Regions from separate parts of the Rhizobium sp. 57MFTsu3.2 genome, predicted to be linked through region 1. Evidence: predicted binding sites of a transcription regulator. Region 1 holds the regulator's gene; each other region holds the start of a gene.
The links. The regulator LexA, encoded in region 1, represses DNA repair genes until DNA is damaged. The targets are predictions, from matches to a motif close to TGTTCNNNNTGTGTTCNG.

Region 2: AF71_RS12245 (ribonuclease) is a predicted target of LexA. The motif match lies at 840-857, and genes of this name have one in related genera.
Region 3: AF71_RS19895 (glycosyl transferase) is a predicted target of LexA. The motif match lies at 1,272-1,289, and genes of this name have one in related genera.

The regions. Positions count from the first base shown of each region.
Region 1 is NZ_JDWI01000036.1:15-2,286, reverse strand. It holds gene AF71_RS27160 (VOC family protein) at 1-654, opposite strand, end outside; gene lexA (transcriptional repressor LexA) at 854-1,570, shown strand.
Region 2 is NZ_JDWI01000009.1:93,620-95,891, forward strand. It holds gene AF71_RS12245 (ribonuclease) at 92-826, opposite strand; gene AF71_RS12250 (alpha/beta hydrolase) at 985-1,914, shown strand; gene AF71_RS12255 (DMT family transporter) at 1,931-2,272, shown strand, end outside.
Region 3 is NZ_JDWI01000019.1:119,667-121,938, reverse strand. It holds gene AF71_RS19900 (PA0069 family radical SAM protein) at 48-1,205, opposite strand; gene AF71_RS19895 (glycosyl transferase) at 1,343-1,861, shown strand; gene AF71_RS19890 (hypothetical protein) at 2,053-2,272, shown strand, end outside.

The DNA of each region.
Region 1 (2,272 bases):
GGCATTCGGAGTTGTCACACTCACACCGAAGGCCTCATTGGTCGTTCCCAAGCTGTGGGCGGCGGCGCGCAGGAATGGTCCAAACGCCTTGGGGTCGGGTGCCCCAAGCACGATCTCTGCGATCCCAACCACCCCATTTGCATGCACTTGCAGGGCTTTCCGGTCGGCTGGCAGCGGGTTGACACGTTGGCATGTGAAGAAAAAGAAATCTGGAGCGCGCAGGTCAACTGCAAAGGCGAGCTTAAATGCAGCCGTCACCTCCGAGCCATCGGGCATCTTCATCGGCCGCTCGAACTGCAGCATCTCGCCGCCATTGATCTTTTCGGACAGAAACCGGGCATGGTCGCGATCGGCATCTGCCGTCGCAAAGACCACGGCAGACAGCCCATCGTCTCCACATCGGAATCGAAAGGCACGGTCCCGCGCGGTGAAGACATTGCCTTTCTGCGCCGAAGCTTCATGCAGTTCGGCATTGGCGACCCCGAGAGGCTCCAGATAAGTTTCGTCGGCGAAGAATATGCAGGCATTCTCGGTCCCAAACGGGTGCCGGGCGTCGGGCGCGACGGTGAATCCCAGCTTTCCGAGACGCTCGCGCGAGAGCCTGATATTTGGAACCGGCAGCACGATGTGGTCCAGCGGATGTGCTTCGCTCATGGCAACTTCTCCGGAATTTGCGAAGATGTGCGCCGGGCAACAGGACAATGCAACCCCCTTCTACGCTTTCGGTCAAATGAGACGCAAAAACTCAGCAAGTTGCAGGCAAGTTTTACGAAAATTTAGGTACTTGCGGAACACATATGGAACATATAGTGTCTGTTCTGGCTTTGTTTCACGACTCTGGGGTTCAACTTCGATGCTGACGCGCAAGCAACAGGAGCTTCTTCTCTTCATTCACGAGCGAATGAAGGAGTCCGGTGTCCCCCCTTCTTTTGATGAAATGAAGGATGCCTTGGACCTCGCGTCGAAGTCAGGCATCCACCGCCTGATTACCGCGCTGGAGGAACGGGGCTTCATTCGCCGACTGCCGAATCGAGCCCGCGCTCTGGAAGTCATCAAACTGCCCGAGGCATATAACCCGAGCCTGCAGCCCCGCCGCGGTTTTTCGCCGAGCGTTATCGAAGGCAGCCTCGGCAAACCACAGCCAGTTGTGGCGCCGAAGCCAGCGCCGCAGGCTGACAACGGCGGTCCTGCCTCTGTACCGGTCATGGGACGGATTGCTGCCGGCGTACCGATTTCGGCAATTCAGAACAATACCCATGACATCACGGTTCCGGCGGACATGCTTGGCCCAGGCGAGCACTATGCGCTTGAGGTCAAGGGCGACTCGATGATCGAGGCCGGCATCTTTGATGGCGACACGGTAATCATCCGCAACGGCAGCACCGCCAATGCCGGCGACATCGTTGTTGCGCTTGTCGATGATGAGGAAGCGACGCTCAAGCGCTTCCGCCGGAAAGGCGCCTCCATCGCACTTGAGGCGGCAAACCCGGCTTACGAGACGCGCATTTTCGGGCCTGACCGTGTCAAGGTCCAGGGCAAGCTTGTCGGCCTCATTCGCCGCTATCATTGAAGGCAAGCGGCTCGCCGTCAAAGGTGCCGCTTCGCCAATTATACGCCCGATGGCGGATCCAAGGGCGGTCGAGCCTCGTATATAGGCCGTCGTTTCGACGGGGCTACCTTGATCGTCGATCCTTACCTCAGCGGCACCAAAGCGACGCAAGGTTTCGCCGGTGAACAAAAGTGCGCCCGACCGGCACCCCGTCGTGCGGAGGCGAGCGGGTGTCACGACGATATCGGCCGTATCGCAGGCAGCGCCGAAGTAAGCGGGATTTTCGACGATCGTCACGAAGTAGCCGCTATCGTGCGTGGCTGTGCACCAGGCGCCTTTCAGGCATACAAATCGGTCCTCAGCGCTCGTCGCAGCCTGACGTAACGCATCGCGGGCATTGCGCAATTCCATATGTGGACGGCTCCCTGTTGCAAGTGTTTTCTGCAGATATTTTTGATCGGATCGCTTGCTTCCATATGTGCGGCCTTTGTGTGTGGTCGCACATGACCACTGGCCAAGATGGTTTCCGCAACGCGCGTTCCTAACACGGTAACGACCTTAAAAGGCCAGTGGAATTAACGGAGTGTCACGCGTCTTGGATCGATCGATCGCACCATCTGCTCTTCACTTGCAAGTTCACAGCATCAGCTCAGCACGGTGACGTCCCTGCTCACCGTGATGGCCAATCTCCTAAATTAAACTGTTGCGCTTTGTCCTTCTGTA
Region 2 (2,272 bases), on a different contig from region 1:
GCACGCTCCTCTACCGTAGCGTCGCATGATCAAGGCGCAGCTAGCCGCGGCGCGTGGACGGACGAAGGCTCGTTTTCGATGAGAGGCAGTCTCAGAACCCTGCAGCGTCCACGACGCCCTCATTGCAGCCGAACGACGACCGTCCTGCCCCTTGGATAAGGTCACGAAGGCTTGCTGGCTCGTTCGATGTCGCGTCCTCCGACAGCCCGATCGTAAGTTCGCTGATAACGCGGCCTCCGCTGGCCCGTCGGCAGCTCATCTTGACCCGATCTCCGGCACCCGGGCCGAAACTCTTGTCGAAAGCCGCCTTGATCGCGTCCGCCGTCAGTGACTTGCCGATATTGGTCGCGAACAGATCGCGGACTGCCGAGGCGTTCAGCTCGTTGATCAACCGAACCGACGCGCCGAAATAGTCGTCAGCGCTCATCTTCGTGCAGGTGCCGTGCTTGATCCACTCGTGCCGCTCCAGGCCGGATTGCGTACCGGGCATCGCCTTCTCGAGGGCCGCCTTGGTATCCGCCGAAAGCTCTACCTCAGGCAGCTTCCCCCATTCGCCGTCCTTGTCGGCGCTCCGCAGGGTACCAGAGACGTCGCAATAGTCCTTCCGCATCGGCCAGAGCCCGTGCAGCGAAAAATTGGTCGCGTCAAACCTCTCCCCGGTCTGGCTGCGGCATTCCGGCTTGCGCTGGTTGGTTTTACAGAACGCGGGTTGCCAGCTGGCCGCCAGAATGAAGCGCGTCCTTCCGCCGCCGTCCTGGGCTCCCGCAACGCCAGCGGCCGCAATTCCTATCAAGACTACAGCCATCCGCAGAAATGGATTGCTCATTCTCACCCCCACAAAGAACAATTCATGAACAGGAGATCACGCCGCGTTTGTTTTCACAACCCTCAATCCGTAGGGTACGAAAAATCCCTTGGCATAAATATCTGGGCGTGTTGCTTTTCACGGCCGATCTGGTCTTCTCCCGGCAACGGGAGGATATGATGTTCGCAGAAACGCAACGCCTTGAAACGGCGGACGCTTCACTCGCCTTTCATCATGAGCCGGCGCAATCCGAGGCACGCGGAATTCTCCTTGTGTCTCATGGGCTGGCCGAGCATTCCAGACGTTACTCCCGTTTTGCGGCAGCGATGGCAGCCCGCGGCTACCATGTGTTCGCCTTCGATCACCGTGGGCACGGCGAAACGACTGGCCCGGATGCGCCAATCGGACGTTTTTCCCGCCGCAACGGCATGCGACAGGTTATCGACGATGTCGGCTCTGTCCGCGAGCTTGCCGTAAAGCAATATCCCGGCCTCCCCGTCATCCTCTTCGGGCACTCGATGGGCGGGCTCATCGCGCTCAACGCGGCGATCACCTATCCGGAGAAATATGACGCCATTGCCGTCTGGAATTCGAATTTCAACCCGGGTCTATCGGGACGGGCCGCCCAGGCGGTCCTCTTGGCAGAACGAGCCCTTAAGGGCTCCGATGTTCCAAGCGGCATCCTACCGAAGCTCACCTTCGGCACCTGGGGGAAGTCCATTGCCAACCGTCGAACCGAGTTCGACTGGCTAAGCCGCGATCCTGTTGAGGTCGACAAATACATTGCTGACCCTCTGTGTGGCTTCGATGCTTCCGTGTCGCTCTGGCTCGATATTTTCGAGATGACGTTTCGCGCACCACAAGAGGCGCAACTGGACCGGCTGCCGAAGCACACGCCGATCCACCTTGTCGGCGGCGGACAGGATCCGGCAACAGATAACGGAAAAGCGGTGATCTGGCTGTCAAAGCATTTGAAAGCTCACGGCTTCTCCCGTATCAGGACACAGATATATCAGGACATGCGCCACGAAACGCTGAATGAAATTGGAGCGGACGCGGCCATCGCCGCATTCGCCGACTGGTGCGACGAAGCGATCGCAAGATCCTGAACTGAAGGGTTTCGCGATGAGCAATGGCATTTCGTCCCGTTCTGCCTCCGCTTCGGAGGTTTCGACCGGCATTCTCCTGATGTTCCTGTCGGTGCTGGTGTCCCCGATCATCGACATCTTTTCCAAGCTCGCGATCGCTACGATTCCTGCAGCGGAAATCACCGCCGCCCGCTTTGTGGTGCAGGCTCTCTGCATGTTACCGATCGTTGTCTGGCGAGGAAGCTGGAAGACCTTCTCCTGGCGAGCCAATATCTTTCACGCCATCCGAGGCGCCATCATTACCATTTCCATGGTCTCCTTTGTTACGACGCTGAAGTTCATGCCGGTTGCTGACGCCATCGCGATTTTCTTCGTCGAG
Region 3 (2,272 bases), on a different contig from region 1:
GGACTCCAGCGCGGAAGGGCAGGGCGACCATCCGCGAAGCTGAAATGTCAGAGCAGCGAGAGCTGGACGCCGCTGCCATCGGGCGGAACGAACAGGTCGTCCCGCAGCCGCATGCTGCGCCGGGTCATGCCCAGCCGTTTCGTCGCCATTTCGAAACGGCGCGCAATCTGCCAGGCATAGGGTCCGGCGCCCTTCATTCGCTTGCCGAACTCAGCATCGTAATCCTTTCCGCCGCGCATCGAGCGGACCAGCGACATGACGTGACGATAGCGGTCGGGATAGTTCTGCAGCAGCCAGTCGCGAAACAGCGGCGACACCTCGAGCGGGAGACGCAGGATGACATAACCCGCCTCGGTGGCACCCGCCGCGTGCGCCGCATCCAGAATTCGCTCAAGCTCATGGTCGTTGAGCGCCGGAATCATCGGGGCAGCCAGGACCGATGTCTGGATGCCTGCCTCGGAGAGCGCGCGGATGGCCTCCAGCCGGCGCGTCGGCGTCGAGGCGCGGGGCTCCATGGTCCGCGCCAGCTTTCGGTCGAGCGTCGTCGCCGACAGTGAAACGCGGACAAGGTTTCTTTCCGCCATCGCCGAGAGAATGTCGAGGTCGCGCAGGATCATTGCCGACTTGGTTACGATCGAAACCGGATGGTTCGCCTTTTCCAGCACCTCAAGGATCTGCCGCATGATGCGCCATTCCTTTTCGATCGGCTGGTAGGGATCGGTGTTGGTGCCGATCGCGATTACCCGCGGCTTGTAACCAGGCTTCGCCAATTCTCGCTCCAGGAGTTTCGCCGCATCCGGCTTGGCAAACAGCTTGGCTTCGAAGTCCAGACCGGCCGAAAGGCCCATATAGGCATGCGTCGGCCGCGCGAAGCAGTAAATGCAGCCATGCTCGCAGCCGCGATAGGGATTGATCGAGCGGTCGAAGGGAATGTCCGGCGACTCGTTGCGGGTGATGACCGTTCGCGGCTTCTCGATCTGCACGTCGGTCTTGAACGGCGGCAGATCCTCAAGGTTCTGCCAGCCATCGTCGAACGCTTCCCGACGCAGAGGCTCAAAGCGCCCGCTCGGATTAAGCCCGGCCGCACGCCCACGGCGGCGGTCGACATCGATCTGCAGGCCGGCAGATACGATCATCGTATCGGCAATATCTGCCGTATGGGCAGGCGCGAATGCGGCCTGCCCTGCAAGGGACTGCTCATTCATCGGATTCTCCGCTGGCGGAAGCTTTGCTTCCATCCGTTTTGATGATTAAATTCCTATCGGCAAAAAGAGAACAATGCAAGAACAAAATGAGGAAAGTGTCGCTGGCAAATTTTTGTGCGGCGCTCTATGAATAGGCAATGTTGACAGTTGTGCTGGAATGCCAGGATCAGGAACCGGAACTGGCGCAGACATTATCGGTGTTGGTTGCAGGCGCAGTGGAGGGGCTCGTCAGCGACGTCGTGGTGCTGGACCACGACTCGCGGGATGGAACGTCGAGGGTGGCCGACGCCGCCGGCTGCCGCTTCCATTCACAATGGGATATCAAGGACATAGTGCATTCGGCGCGAGGCGAGTGGCTCCTTTTCGTGGAACCGGGGGCGCGACCGCAGACCGGCTGGATCGACGAGATTGCTGAGTATATGATCCTGAACAAGCTACCGGCGCGGTTCAACGCGTCGCGCGGATACCGACGGCCGTTCCTGCAGCGTATCGGGCGTGTTTCGTCGCCGCTGGAGCTAGGTCTTCTCCTTCCGAAGGCGCAGGCGATCGCTGCCGCAAGAAGCGGAATGCGTCTCGCGGAATTCGCGAAGGGGCAAAAGCTGCGCAAGCTCAGCAGCGAGCTGATTCCATCCTGGGTCGCGCGCGCGGCGCGATAGTAGGTAGGGCGCTGCTCCGCGTGCCACCCATGCGGATAATTGGCGCCCGATACAATTTTGCGCTATAATTCCATCATGGCGCCGCCCGAGCGCCTCGCTTCGTGACGGTCGACCATGGAATGCCGGCAGACGGCAGAACAGGTCAGCGGAAGTCTCCTCTTCTGCCGGTTTCCGGCAAAAGGAGGTGCGTCATGAAACGCAATATGATCCGCGGCCTGATAGCGGCCGTCATATTGACGACATCGATGATCGCGCATCCGCATTCGGCAGCATCGCAGATGATGCGCAGTTGCGCAGGCCGATCCGAGGTCGTCAATTTCCTCGACAAGAATTTTGCCGAGAGACTGACGGCGGTCGGGCTGATCAACCAGAACGCCATGCTTGAGGTCTACGCCGCGCAGAGCGGCACGT